2 regions of the Halomonas sp. E14 genome follow, and region 2 is predicted to be linked to the other one. Evidence: predicted binding sites of a transcription regulator. Region 2 holds the regulator's gene; the other holds the start of a gene.

Region 1 (7,011 bases), 990 kb from region 2:
ATGCTGCCGGAAGAGACCTTCACCTCGCCCATGACGGCCTTCATCAGGGTGGTCTTGCCCACCCCGTTGCGGCCCATCACGCAGGTGCACTGCCCTGCCGGCACGGCCAGGTCGAGATCCCACAGCGTGTGGCTCTCGCCATAGAACTGGTTGAGCTTGTCGATCGCCAGCATCAGAGCGTCTCCTCTTCGGCTTCGGCACCCAGGTAGACTTCGATCACCCGTGGGTCGCTGGCGACCTGATCCATGCTGCCCTCCGCCAGTACGCTGCCCTGATGCAGCACCGTTACCTTGCGCGCAATCGAGCGCACGAAGCCCATGTCGTGCTCCACCACGACAACGGATTGCTTGCCGGCAAGCCCAGTGAGCAGTTCGGCGGTACGCTCCATCTCCTGCTCGGTCATGCCCGCCACCGGCTCGTCCACCAGCAGCAGGCGCGGGCGCTGCATCAGCAGCATGCCGATCTCCAGCCATTGCTTCTGGCCGTGGGAGAGAATCCCCGCCTGGCGCTCGCGCAGCGCCAACAGCCCGATGGTCGCCAGCACTTCGTCGATGCGGTCGCGTATCTCGCCGCTCATTCGCGCGGTGAGTGTGGGCAGGATGCGCTTGTCGGCGGCCATGGCCAGCTCCAGGTTGTCGAATACGCTGAGCGCCTCGAACACCGTGGGCTTCTGGAACTTGCGCCCGATACCGAGGCTGGCGATCTCTGGCTCGTTCATGGTCAGCAGGTCATGGCGGCTGCCGAACCACACCGAACCGGTATCCGGCCGGGTCTTGCCGGTGATGATGTCCATCATGGTGGTCTTGCCGGCACCGTTGGGCCCGATGATGCAGCGCAGCTCGCCGTCGTCGATGGTCAGGTTCAGGTCGTTGATCGCCTTGAAGCCGTCGAAGCTGACCGTCACGTCCTCCAGGTAGAGGATCGGCCCGTGGCGCACGTCGACAGGCGACGCCGCCGGCACCAGGAAATCGAACACCCGGTCACGCGTGGCCAGGGATTTGAGAATGCTCATGCCGTCGCCTCCTTGCCCGTGGGTGATGCGTCATCGTGTTGGCGGCGGCGTAGCCTGAGCGCCAGCAGCCCCGCCACGCCCCTGGGCAGGAATACCGTGACCAGCACGAACAGCCCGCCCAGGGCAAACAGCCAGGCGTCCGGCATCGCCCCGGTGAACACCGTCTTGGCGTAGTTGACCAGGATCGCCCCGATCACCGCCCCATAGAGCGTGGCACGACCGCCCAGCGCCACCCACAGCACGATCTCGATGGAGAACAGCGGCGAGAATTCGCTGGGATTGATGATGCCGACCTGGGGCACGTAGAGCGCCCCGGCAAGCCCTGCCAGCATGGCCGAGACCACGAACACAAACAGCTGGAAACGCTCGACCCGGTAGCCGAGAAACCGCGTGCGCGCCTCGGCGTCGCGGGTCGCCACGCACACCCGGCCCAGCTTGCTGGTCACGATGGCCCGACACAGCACGTAGCCCAGCGCCAGGGCCACGCCGGTGGCCAGGAACAGCCCCAGCCGGGTGTCGCTGCTGCGCAGGTTGAAGCCGAGGATCTCGCGGAAATCGGTCAGCCCGTTGTTGCCGCCGAAGCCCATCTCGTTACGGAAAAAGGCCAGCATCAGGGCGAAGGTGAGCGCCTGGGTGATGATCGACAGATACACCCCGGTGACTCGCGAGCGAAACGCCAGGAAGCCGAACACCAGCGCCAGCGCCCCCGGCACCAGCAGCACCATCAGAAAGGCGAACCAGGCCATGTCGAAGCCGTACCAGTACCACGGCAGGCTGTCCCAGTTGAGGAACACCATGAAATCGGGCAGCACCGGGTGGCCGTAGACGCCGCGGTCGCCGATCTGGCGCATCAGGTACATGCCCATGGCGTAGCCGCCCAGGGCGAAGAAAGCGCCATGCCCGAGGCTGAGGATACCGAGATAGCCCCACACCAGATCCACCGCCACCGCCAGCAGCGCATAGCTCAGATACTTGCCGAACAAGTTAACGGTATAAGCACTGACGTAGAGCGGATGGCCTGGCGGCAGCGCCACGTGCAGCACGGTCACCAGGGTCATCGCCGCCAGCAGCACGGCGAGAAAGATCAGCGTTGAACGCTCGCCGAACGGCCGCAGCAGCCAGAATCGTTGTGCTTGCATGAATCAGCCCTCCGCCGCCCGGCCCTTCTGCGGGAAGAGTCCCCGGGGGCGCTTTTGAATGAACAGGATGATGAACACCAGCACGATGATCTTGGCCAGCACCGCACCGGCCCAGGGTTCGAGAACCTGATTGATGACACCGAGCGAGAGCCCCGCCACCAGCGTGCCCCACAGGTTGCCCACCCCGCCGAACACCACCACCATGAAGGAGTCGATGATGTAGCTCTGGCCCAGGTTGGGCCCCACGTTGGTGAGCTGGCTGAGCGCCACACCGGCCAGCCCCGCCACCCCCGAGCCCAGGGCAAAGGTCATGATGTCGACCCGCGTGGCGCGAATGCCCATCGAACGCGCCATGGCGCGGTTCTGGGTCACCGCCCGCACCTCGAGCCCTAGCCGGGTGCGGCGCATGATCAGCATCAGCGCGGCAAACACCACCAGCGCAAAGCCGAGCACGTAGAGCCGATTGAGGGTGAGCGACAGCGCATCGTTGATGGCGATGGAGCCGCTCATCCACTCGGGAGTGACCACCGTGCGGTTGAGCGGCGAGATGGCGGTACGCACCAGCTGCTGCAGGATCAGGCTGATGCCGAAGGTGGCCAGCAGCGTCTCCAGCGGCCGCCCCTTGAGGAACTGGATCACGCCACGCTCGATGGCGATGCCCGCCAGCGCCGCTACCAGGAACCCGGCGGGCAGCGACAGGATCAGAGCCAGCCCCGGCTGGCCGGGCAGCAGCTGCTGCATCATCCAGGTGGTATAGGCGCCGAGCATGATCAGCTCGCCGTGAGCCATGTTGATCACGCCCATCACGCCGAAGGTGATGGCCAGGCCGATGGCGGCGAGTACCAGCACCGAGCCGAGCGAAAGACCGAAATAGAGCGTCTCGGCGGCGCGGTTGACCTTGAGCATCTGCTCGATGCCGTTCAATGCCTCACGAGCGGCGTCGGCCACGACCGGATCGTCGCCGTTGGCGGCACGGCCCTCCATCGCGCCCGACGCCGCGCGGGCGAGCGCGACACGCACGCGGGGGTGCAGGCTGCCGCGCAGATCGTCGATTGCCTCGATCTCCCCCTGTTCCAGGCGGTAGATGGCCAGCGCCTGGACCAGCCGTTCGCGGACCCGGGCATCGGGCTCCTCGGCGATCACCTCGGCCAGCGGTCCCGCCAGGTCGTCGTCGACCTCGCCCAGCAGACGCTCGGCCGAGGCCCGCCGCAGCCGCACGTCGGCGGCATACAGGTCGACCACCGCAATCAGGCTACGCAGCTGGTTGCGCAGGGCGTTGTTGATGCCAATGCGGTCCAGCTCGCGGCGCGACATCTCGCCCAGCGGCTCGCCGGTCAGTGCATCCTCCACCGGCCAGTTGCGCCCGCTGTTGTCGACCACCACCACGAAACGCCCGTCCTGGTCGCGCTGCAGGCGTCCGTCGAGCAGCGCCTGCAGCCAGTAGCGCGACCGCGGATCCTCGCTTTCGGCCACGGCAGCGATGGCCTCGCCCTTGGCGACGAAACTGGTAACGTCCAGCGCCTCGAGCAGCGCCTCGGCGGCATCGTGCGTGTCGGCATCCTGCGCCATGGCGGGAGTCGTCATGATGAAACCGAGCGCCAACACCAGCGCCAGCACAATCCGTATCGGCCAGAAGGCGCGAGGCGTGGCGTCATGTTCGCCCCTGGCCACGGCGCCGCCGGCCCTCGCCCCGGCCGTCTCCTGGCCGGGAATCGGGGGGTAATTCATCGCAGCGTTCCTCGAATCGGTAGAGAAGGCGTGCTCCCCCACTGCACTTGGGCAGCGGGGGGCGGGACTTACTCGGCCAGCGCCGCTTCGGCCTCTTCGGCCGCCGTGCTGCCGCCGCAGCGGCCCGTGGCCACGTTGAAGTTGCCGCAGCGCATCGGCGCCTGCCAGTCGGCCATCAGGTCGCGCGAGCCCGGCAGGTAATCGGACCAGGCATCGCCGGCCACCGTGGAGGGCGTCTGCCACACGATGTCGAACTGGCCGTTGTCCTGGATCTCGCCGATCAGCACCGGCTTGGTGATGTGGTGGTTGGGCATCATCGCGGCATAGCCGCCGGAGAGGTTGGGCACGGTCACGCCGATGATCGCATCCTTGATCGCATCGGGATCGGTGGTGCCGGCCTTGCGCACCGCCTCGGCCCACATGTTGAAGCCGATGAAATGCGCCTCCATGGGGTCATTGGTGACCGCCTCCTCATCACCGCTCCACTCGATCCAGGCGTCGATGAAGTCGTAGTTGGCGTCGGTGTCCACGCTCATGAAGTAGTTCCATGCCGCCAGGTGGCCCACCAGCGGAGCGGTGTCGATGCCGGAGAGCTCCTGCTCACCCACCGAGAAGGCGATGACCGGGATATCGCCGGCGTCGATGCCCTGGTTGCCGAGTTCGCGGTAGAACGGCACGTTGGCGTCGCCGTTGATGGTCGAGACCACCGCCGTGCGCTTGCCCTCACTGCCGAAGCGCCGCACCTCCGCCACGATGTTCTGCCAGTCGGAGTGCCCGAAGGGGGTGTAGTTGACCAGGATGTCGTCATCCGCCACGCCGTGCTCCTCCTTGAGGAAGGCCTCGAGGATGCGATTGGTGGTGCGCGGATAGACATAGTCGGTGCCGATCAGGGCAAAACGCTCGATGCCCATCTCGTTGATCAGGTACTCCACCGCCGGTATCGCCTGCTGGTTGGGCGCCGCCCCGGTGTAGAAGACGTTCTCGGAGGACTCCTCGCCCTCGTACTGCACCGGATAGAACAGCAGGCCGTTGAGCTCCTCGAACACCGGCAGCACCGCCTTACGTGATACCGAGGTCCAGTTGCCGAACACCACGTCCACCTGGTGCTGCTCGAGCAGCTCACGGGCACGCTCGGCGAACAGTGGCCAGTTCGAAGCCGGGTCGACCACCACCGCCTGGAGCTCGCGCCCGAGCAGGCCACCCTGCTCGTTCTGCTGGGCAATGAGCATCTCGACGGTATCCTTCAGCGTCGATTCGCTGATCGCCATGGTGCCGGAGAGCGAGTGAAGGATGCCGACCTTGATCGGATGGCTGTCGGCCAGCGCCTGGCTACCCACCCCCAGCAGTCCAGCAGCAAGCAGCGCCGTGGCCATGGGACGAAGCGGGAAAGCCTTGGTGTGACGGGAAGCGTTCATATGGGTTCTCCTGTCGCCTTCTTTGGAAGGGCTTGTTGTGGTGAACGAACACTGCCCAACGGCAGTGCCGGCAAACCGACAAGACTTTGCAACCCATGCGCCAACCCCTGCACCGAGAAAAAATTACCCATAGTTTCAAAAAGATGTGATTGCCAATCACACGACGAAGCTCCCCTGTCGCACCACGGGCGTGCAGCCAGGGGAGCCCTGGCGGTGCATGCCGACGCCGGCGCACTCACCGCTTGCACCAGCAGCGTGCAACCGCGCCGCGCAGGCGCAGCCAGGACCAGTCGAAGGGTTCAGCGCCCGCCCCTAAACAGCGAAGGGAGCCCCGTGGGGCTCCCTTCGTGAGTGGCAGGCGGCGGTCCGGCTAGCGGGCCGTATTCCGGCGCTGCACGAAGCGCTTCACCATCGGCAGCAGCAGCGAGGCCACGGCAATGATCAATAGCCAGCGCGAGATCGGCTTGTCGAGGAAGATCATCCAGTCGCCGCCGGAAATCTGCAGCGCACGGCGCATCGACTCCTCCATGATATCGCCGAGGATCAGCGCCAGGATCAGCGGCGCAGCGGGGAAGCCGAACAGGCGCATGCCGAGCCCCAGCAGGCCGAAGCCGAGCAGCAGCAGCAGGTCGAAGACGCTGAAGCTCATGCCGTACACACCCAGCATGCAGAAGATCAGGATCAGCGACAGCAGCAGCGGCCGCGGCATGTCGAGCACCTTGGCGATCAAGGGGATCAGCGGCAGGTTGAGCACCAGCAGGAAGATGTTGCCCAGGTACATGCTGGCCACCACGCCCCAGAACACCTCGGGGCGATCCACCAGCATCGCCGGGCCGGGCGACACGCCCATCACCAGCAGCGCGCCGAGCAGCACTGCCGTGGAGCCGGAACCGGGCACCCCGAGGGTCAACAGCGGCACGAAGGAACCGGTACAGGCCGCGTTGTTGGCCGACTCCGGCGCCGCCACGCCCTTGATGTTGCCCTTGCCAAAGGTGTCTCCATCCTTGGCCAGACGCTTCTCCATGCTGTAGCCGAGAAAGGAGCCGATGGTGGCGCCCGCACCCGGCAGCACGCCGGTGAAGAAGCCCAGCACCGAGCTGCGGGCGATCGGCGGCGCAATCTCGCGCACCTCGTGTCGGCTCAGCTTCAGCGAGCCGATGGCGTTGCGCGGCTGCTCCTTCCCGCCGCCGCCGCGCAGCAGCATGAAGAACACCTCGGTCAGGGCGAAGATGCCCAATGCCACCACCAGGAACTCGATGCCGTCGAGCAGGTGCACCGAGCCGAAGGTGAAACGCTCGGTGCCGGTCTGCAGGTCGATGCCCATGATCGAGATCATCACCCCGACCACCGCGGCGATCAGCCCCTTGACCAGCGACTTGTCGGACAGACTGACTACGGCGGTCAGGCCCAGCACCATCAGTGCGAAGTACTCCGCCGGACCGAAGCTCACCGCCACGCGCCCGAGCAGCGGCGCCACCATCATCAGGAAGATGATCGACACGGTGCCACCGATGAAGGAGGCATAGGCGGCAATGGCCAGCGCCTTGCCCGCCATGCCCTGCTTGGCCATCGGGTAGCCATCGAAGGAGGTCGCCACCGTACCTGCCACACCCGGGGCATTGAGCAGGATCGACGAGGTCGAGCCGCCGAAGATCGCGCCGTAGTAGACCCCGGCCATGAGGATAAGTCCCGACGAGGGGTCCATGCCGAAGGTCAG
Region 2 (7,011 bases):
TGCGTATCGTCCCGCTGCTGACCCTCGCCCTGAGCGCGCTGTTTTCGGTCGCGCCTGCCCTGGCCCTGGAGAGCGATGCCAGCGCGCCCATCGAGGTCGAGGCCGACCGCCTCGACCTGGACAACGTGGCAGGCACGGCGATCTACACCGGCGACGTGGACATTCGCCAGGGCAGCATGCGACTCACCGGCGACCGGGTCGAGATCCGCCGCAATGCCCAGGGCGAGCTGACCCGCGCCATCGCCACCGGCGAACGCGCCTACATCCAGCAGCAGCCCGCTCCGGACGAGCCGCTGGCCCGCGGCTGGGGCCGTACCATCATCTATCACGTGGCCGAACGCCGCGTGGAGCTGATCGACCGCGCCGAACTGCAACAGGGCGGCGATACCTTCGATGGCGGCTACCTGGAGTACTTCCTCGACCGCCGCGTGGTCCAGGCCCGCGCCGAGGGAGAAGGCGTCGAAGGGCGTCAGCGCATTCGCATGACCCTGCAGCCGGAGCGCTGAGATGACGACGAAGACGCTGTACGCCAGGCACCTGGCCAAGAGCTACAAGCGCCGCCGCGTGGTGCACGACATCAGCCTGTCCATCGCCCAGGGCAGCATCGTCGGGCTGCTCGGGCCCAACGGCGCCGGCAAGACCACCTCGTTCTACATGATCGTCGGGCTGGTCAAGGCCGATGCCGGCAACGTCTGCATCGACGAGCTGGATCTCTCCAGCAGCGCCATGCATGAGCGCGCACGAGCCGGCATCGGCTACCTGCCGCAGGAGGCCTCGATCTTTCGCAAGCTGTCGGTGGCGGACAATATCCTGGCGATCCTCGAGACGCGCCGTGACCTCGACAAGCGTGGCCGCCACGCACGGCTGGAGCAGTTGCTGGAAGATTTCCATATCACCCACATTCGCGACAACCTGGGCATGAGCCTGTCTGGCGGCGAACGGCGGCGGGTCGAGATCGCCCGCGCCCTGGCGACCGAGCCCGCCTTCATCCTGCTTGACGAACCCTTCGCCGGCGTCGACCCCATTTCCGTCGGCGAGATCAAGGGCATCATTCGCCAGCTCAAGGCACGCAACATCGGTGTGCTGATCACCGACCACAACGTGCGCGAGACGCTGGATATCTGCGATACCGCCTATATCGTCGGCGACGGCCAGATCATCGCCGAAGGCGATGCCGACACCATCCTGGCCAATCGACGCGTGCGGGAAGTTTACCTCGGCGAAGATTTCCGCCTCTGACGCCCCCTTGTTCCTCACAACACACTGATGCTGCAGACTGTCAAGTGTTGGGGCATGAAATTTGCGCATGGCATGCATATTGCAGCAACACATCTTGCAACCAACGCTCAAGCGGAATAGGGTGGTTTTTTTCGGCAGATGAGCACTTTCTCTCATGGCCATGAAAGCCTCTTTGCAACTGCGAGTCGGCACCCAGCTGACCATGACGCCACAGCTGCAGCAGGCCATCGCCCTGCTCCAGCTCTCCACGCTTGATTTGCGCCAGGAAATCCAGCAGGCCCTCGAGGCCAACCCGATGCTCGAACTGGACGAGCAGTACGGCGAGACGCGGGTCGACGACGCCCCCCCGGACGACTGGAACGACGACATTCCCTTAGAGCTGACCACCGACAGCGAGTGGACGGACACCTATCCCGATCACGGCAGCGCTGGCAGCGGCGAAGGCCCTGACTTCGAGCGCCAGGCCAGCGCTCAGAGCCTGGCCGGCCACCTGACCTGGCAGCTGGCCATGACCGACCTCAGCGAACGCCAGCGGCTGATCGCCGAAAGCCTGATCGATGCCGTCGACGGTACCGGCTACCTCACCCAGTCGCTTGATGATGTGCGCGACGGGCTTCGCCAGCAGGGACTCGACGGACTGACCACCCGAGAAGTGGAGCAGGTCCTGCTGCGTCTGCAGCAATTCGAGCCGACCGGCGTTTTCGCCCGCGACCTGCGCGAATGCCTGCTGCTGCAGCTGGCCACGCTGCCCGACACCACTTCGCTGCTGCCCCAGGCGCGCCGGCTGGTGCGCCAGTTCCTCGAAGCCCTGGCCGCCGACGACCGCCGCTTGCTCAAGCGCCGCCTGGGGCTCGACGACGAAGCGCTGGAGGCTGTCATCGGGCTGATTCGCTCGCTCGACCCGCGCCCTGCCAGTGCCTACGTCGAGGTCAGCGGCAACTACGTCACGCCCGACCTGCTGGCCATCCATGACGTCCACGGCTGGCGCGTCGAGCTCAATGCCGAAGCGCTCCCTCGGCTGCGCATCCAGCCCGACTACATGTCGCTGGTGAAGCGCGCCGACAAGAGCGCCGATAATCAGTTTCTCAAGGATCACCTGCAAGAGGCGCGCTGGCTGATGAAGAGTCTTGCCAGCCGCAACGACACCCTGCTGCGGGTCGGCAGCGAGATCATGGCGCGCCAGATCGACTTTCTCGAGCAGGGCGAGGAAGCCATGCGCCCGCTTATCCTGGCCGACATCGCCCAGGCCGTTGAGATGCACGAATCGACCATTTCACGCGTGACCACACAGAAGTACATCCATACGCCGCGCGGGGTGTTCGAACTGAAGTACTTCTTCTCGAGCCACGTGGGCGGCGGCGAGGGCGATGCGCACTCCAGCACCGCGATACGTGCACGGATTCGCAAGATGGTGCAGGATGAACCTCCACGCAAGCCGCTTTCCGACAGCCGCCTGGTCGAGCTGCTCGAAGAAGAAGGCATCCGGGTCGCCAGACGTACCGTCGCCAAATATCGTGAGGCCATGGGTATCCCCTCGTCGAGCGAACGCAAGCGTTTCCGCTAGGCTTGAGAGGCGGGTTTGATCCCGGACAAATGCGGGTAGCGAGGGGGTTTGCTAGGCCCTAAAAAGGGTTACAATCGAGCCACCACTCGACGGACGAAGGAGCCTGTCATGCAAGTCAATATCACCGGCCACCATGTAGAGCTGACCGATGCCCTGCGTGACTACGTAAGCGAGAAGCTGAACCGCGTTCAGCGTCATTACGACAACATCACCAACGTCCACGTCACCCTGTCGGTAGAGAAGGAACGTATGCTGGCCGCCTGCACCCTGCACGCAGCCGGCGCCGATCTGCATGCGGAAGCCTCCGATCCCGACATGTACGCCGCCATCGACGCCCTCACCGACAAGCTCGACCGCCAGATGGTCAAGCACAAGGAAAAGGCCCAAGCCCGCGCCCAAGGCGCCGGCATTCGCTGAGACGCCATGTCACTAGAAACCATTCTGCCCCCGGAGCGCGCCCTGTTCGGCGTGCCCGGGGGCAGCAAGAAACGTGTGCTGGAGTTCTTCAGCACGTTCATCGCGCAGAATACCCCGAGCCTCGACAGCCAGGAAGTGTTTGCCCGGCTGGTGGGGCGTGAACGCCTTGGCAGCACCGGCATCGGCAACGGGGTTGCCATTCCTCACGCAAGAAGCCCGCACTGCCACAGCCCGGTAGCGGCCTTTCTGAAGCTGGCCGAGCCGATCGACTTCGACGCCATCGACGGCGAACCGGTGGATCTGGTCTTCGTGCTGCTGGTGCCCGAGGAGGCCGATGACACCCACCTGGCGCTGCTCAGCCAGGTAGCCGGCACCATGAACGACGCCGAGACCCGTGCGAGACTGCGCAAGTGCGAAAGCCAGCGCGAACTCCACGAACGACTCATCGAGGCCATACGACGACAAGCGTCACCCTGACGCCGCCCGCACGGCCCGCCATTCGCTCAGGAGATCCGCCATGCAGCTCGTGATCATCAGTGGCCGTTCCGGTTCCGGCAAATCGATCGCACTGCAGGCGCTCGAGGATATCGGCTACTACGCCATCGACAACCTCCCCGCCATGCTGCTGGGCTCTCTGGTCGACGAACTACGCGACAGCCCCGCCGGCCACTCTGCCATTGCCGTCAGCGTCGATGCGCGCAATCTCCCCCATGCACTGGAACGCTTCCCGCGTCTGCTTGAGGAGCTGCGCGAGCGCGGCGTGGACTGCCAGGTGATCTATCTCACCACCGACGCACGCATCCTGATCGAACGCTACTCGGCCACGCGGCGTCGCCACCCCCTGACCCGCGGCAGCAACATGACGCTGAAGGAAGCGATCGAGACGGAGCACGCCACGCTCAGCGGCATTCGCAACCTCGCCGACCTGGTCATCGACACCTCACGGCTTTCCGTACATGACCTGCGCGGCCGCATTGCCGACCAGGTAGCCAGCCACCGCGCCGACCAGCTGACCCTGACGGTGGAATCGTTTGGCTTCAAGGGCGGCGTGCCGCTTGACGCAGATATCGTGTTCGATGCGCGCTGCCTGCCCAACCCCTACTGGGACCCGCGGCTGCGCTCGGCGACCGGGCGCGACGCCAGCATTATTGAATTTCTCGAGCAGTACCCACTGGTCGAGGCGATGCACAGCGACATCTTGAACTGGGTGGAACGCTGGCTGCCGGCCTACCGCGACTCCCACCGCAGCTACCTGACCGTCGCCATCGGCTGTACCGGTGGCCAGCATCGCTCCGTCTACCTGGCGGAACGCCTGGCCCATCATCTCGCCCAGCAGCAGCCCGACGTGCGGCTGCGCCACCGCGAGCTGGGCATCCATACCCCCATCGGTCACGAAGCGGAGTCGCCCCAGGCGCCACCTACCAGTAAGGAATCATGAGCGTGTCCAGCCGCAAGCTCACCCTGACCAACAAGCGCGGCCTGCATGCCCGCGCCGCAACCAAGCTAGTGCAGTGCTGCCAGCGCTTCGACGCGAGGATCATCGTCAGCCGCAACGCCCAGCAGGCCGATGCGCGCAACATCATGGCGCTGCTGATGTTGGGCGCCCCCTGCGGCACCGAGCTTGAGGTCAGCGCCGAAGGGCCGGATGAAGCGGCGGCCCTGGCGGCCATCGAAGCGCTGTTCGACGCACGCTTCGAGGAAGAGGGCTAGCTGCCGGCCACGGTCAGCTCGTCGATCAGCCAACTGCCGGTATGCACGCTGCCACGGGTATCCGTATCGCTGCCCACCGCCTCCAGCCCCTTGAACATCGCCTCCAGGTTGCCGGCGATGGTGAACTCCTCCACCGGGTATTGGATCTCGCCGTTTTCCACCCAGAACCCGGCCGCGCCGCGGGAGTAGTCGCCGGTCACGCCATTGACGCCCTGCCCCATCAGCTCGGTGACCAGCAGGCCGCGCCCCATGCGTGACAGCAGCGCTTCGCGCGGCGTCAGCGGCGCGCTGATGCGCAGGTTGCGGGCGCCCCCGGCATTGCCGGTGGTCTGCATGTTCAGCCGCCTGGCGCTATAGGCCGACAGCATGTAGCTAGCCAGCCGGCCGTTCTCGATGAAGACATTGTCGCGGGTCTGCACGCCATCGTTGTCGAACGGGGAGCTGGCCATGGCACCGATCTCCAGCGGCCGCTCCCCAAGGGTGAACCACTCGGGAAACAGGGCATCGCCCAGCCGGTCGCACAGGAACGAGGACTGCCGAAACAGCGCGCCGCCGGCAATGGCATTCATCAGGTGACCGATCAGGCCGTCGGCCACGGTGGCGTCGAACAGCACCGGGAAGCGCCCCGTTGCAGGTCGGCGTGCGCCCAGGCGCTTGAGCGTGCGTTCGGCCGCCCGCCGGCCGATCACTTCGGGATCCAGCAGCGCCTGGGGGCTGCGCGCACTGCTGTACTCATAGTCGCGCTGCATGCCCTGGGCGTCTTCCGCGATCAGCATGCACGACAGCGAATGCCGACTGCCGGCCTGGGTGCCGAGAAAGCCATGACTGTTGGCATAGATGCGCACGCCTTCACCGCTTGAGAGCGAGGCCCCCTCGGACTGGCGGATGCCAGGCTCTCCGCGCCCTGCCGCCTCGCAGGCCAGCGCCAGCTCGATCGCTTCCTCGGTGGACAGCGGCCAGGGGTGATGTACGTCGAGATCGGGCAGGTGGCTCGCCATCAGTTCGCGGTCGGCAAGCCCGGCCGCCGGGTCCTTTCCGGTGTAGCGAGCGATGGCCAGCGCCTTTTCCACCACTTCCTGGATCGAACGCTCGCTGGCGTCAGTCGAGGAGGCGCTGCCCTTGTGGCCGCCCAGGTAGACCGTCACCGCGATGCCTTGGTCGCGCGATAGCTCGACGCTTTCGACCTCGCCCTCGCGTACGCTGACACCGACCCCCTGGTCGACGCTGCCACCGAACTCACAGGCATCGGCCCCCAGCCGGCGCGCCAGCGCCAGCGCCTGTTCGGCCCGGGCCTCCAGCAACGCCTGCTGCGCCTTAGCATCGAAAGCCTTTGTCATGTCATTCTCCCTTGTGTTCCGGTGCGAACCGAAGAACCGGTGTCATGTGCCGCACGGAAGCGATGTGTATACTGTGGCGGAAATTCACCTGAGCCTCGCCACCTGCGGCTGCGCTCATTGACGGACAACCGCATGACCCAGGATCTCCCTTCCTCCGCCGACGAACGGCCCAGCAAGTCCCAGCTCAAGCGCGAGATGCATGCGCTGCAGGCGCTGGGCGAGCAGATCATTGCCATGACGCCCGCCGAACGCGCGCGCTTCCCCCTCTCGGAGGACATGCTCGCCGCCGTGGAGGAGACTTCCCGCATCCGCTCCCACGAAGGGCGTCGGCGCCACATGCAGTACGTCGGCAAGCTGATGCGCCGCGAGGACCTCAACGCCATCCAGGCCGTGTTCGATGAAATCGAGCAAGAGGCCCGGCACCGCGACCTGGCCTTCCACCGCCTCGAAAAATGGCGCGACCGGCTGCTCGACGAAGGCGACGAGGCCGTCGAGGCCTTCATCGCAGACTTCCCCGACGTGGACCGCCAGGCCCTGCGCCAGCTGATCCGCAACGCCAAGAGCGAGCGCGAGCGGGGCAAGCCGCCAGCCAATGCGCGCAAGCTGTTCCGGCTGATCCGCGATACCGCGGGGCTGTGAGCGCGCGCAGGCCGACCGGTCTGCGTGCCTGACCACGCCTCCAGGGGGCGAACGCGCGCCACCGAGGGCGTCTCAGGATTGGGTTCCACCGATGGTGAGCTCGTC

What was found. Region 2 encodes sigma-54, which starts transcription at its own class of promoters, with help from an activator protein. Its sites were predicted from a motif close to TGGCACNNNNNTTGCTNT; they were not measured.
Region 1: a site for sigma-54 is predicted at 5,380-5,397, ahead of urtA (urea ABC transporter substrate-binding protein). Genes of this name have one in related genera too.

The regions. Positions count from the first base shown of each region.
Region 1 covers NZ_CP199423.1:1,460,985-1,467,995, reverse strand. Annotated here, with positions in the region: gene urtE (urea ABC transporter ATP-binding subunit UrtE) at 1-173, opposite strand, end outside; gene urtD (urea ABC transporter ATP-binding protein UrtD) at 173-1,012, opposite strand; gene urtC (urea ABC transporter permease subunit UrtC) at 1,009-2,151, opposite strand; gene urtB (urea ABC transporter permease subunit UrtB) at 2,155-3,735, opposite strand; gene urtA (urea ABC transporter substrate-binding protein) at 3,948-5,294, opposite strand; gene ACT7B3_RS06740 (tripartite tricarboxylate transporter permease) at 5,665-7,011, opposite strand, start outside.
Region 2 covers NZ_CP199423.1:2,453,957-2,460,967, forward strand. Annotated here, with positions in the region: gene lptA (lipopolysaccharide transport periplasmic protein LptA) at 1-506, shown strand, start outside; gene lptB (LPS export ABC transporter ATP-binding protein) at 508-1,239, shown strand; gene ACT7B3_RS11480 (RNA polymerase factor sigma-54) at 1,394-2,803, shown strand; gene hpf (ribosome hibernation-promoting factor, HPF/YfiA family) at 2,912-3,220, shown strand; gene ptsN (PTS IIA-like nitrogen regulatory protein PtsN) at 3,227-3,697, shown strand; gene rapZ (RNase adapter RapZ) at 3,738-4,658, shown strand; gene ACT7B3_RS11500 (HPr family phosphocarrier protein) at 4,661-4,930, shown strand; gene pmbA (metalloprotease PmbA) at 4,927-6,267, opposite strand; gene yjgA (ribosome biogenesis factor YjgA) at 6,400-6,906, shown strand; gene tldD (metalloprotease TldD) at 6,979-7,011, opposite strand, start outside.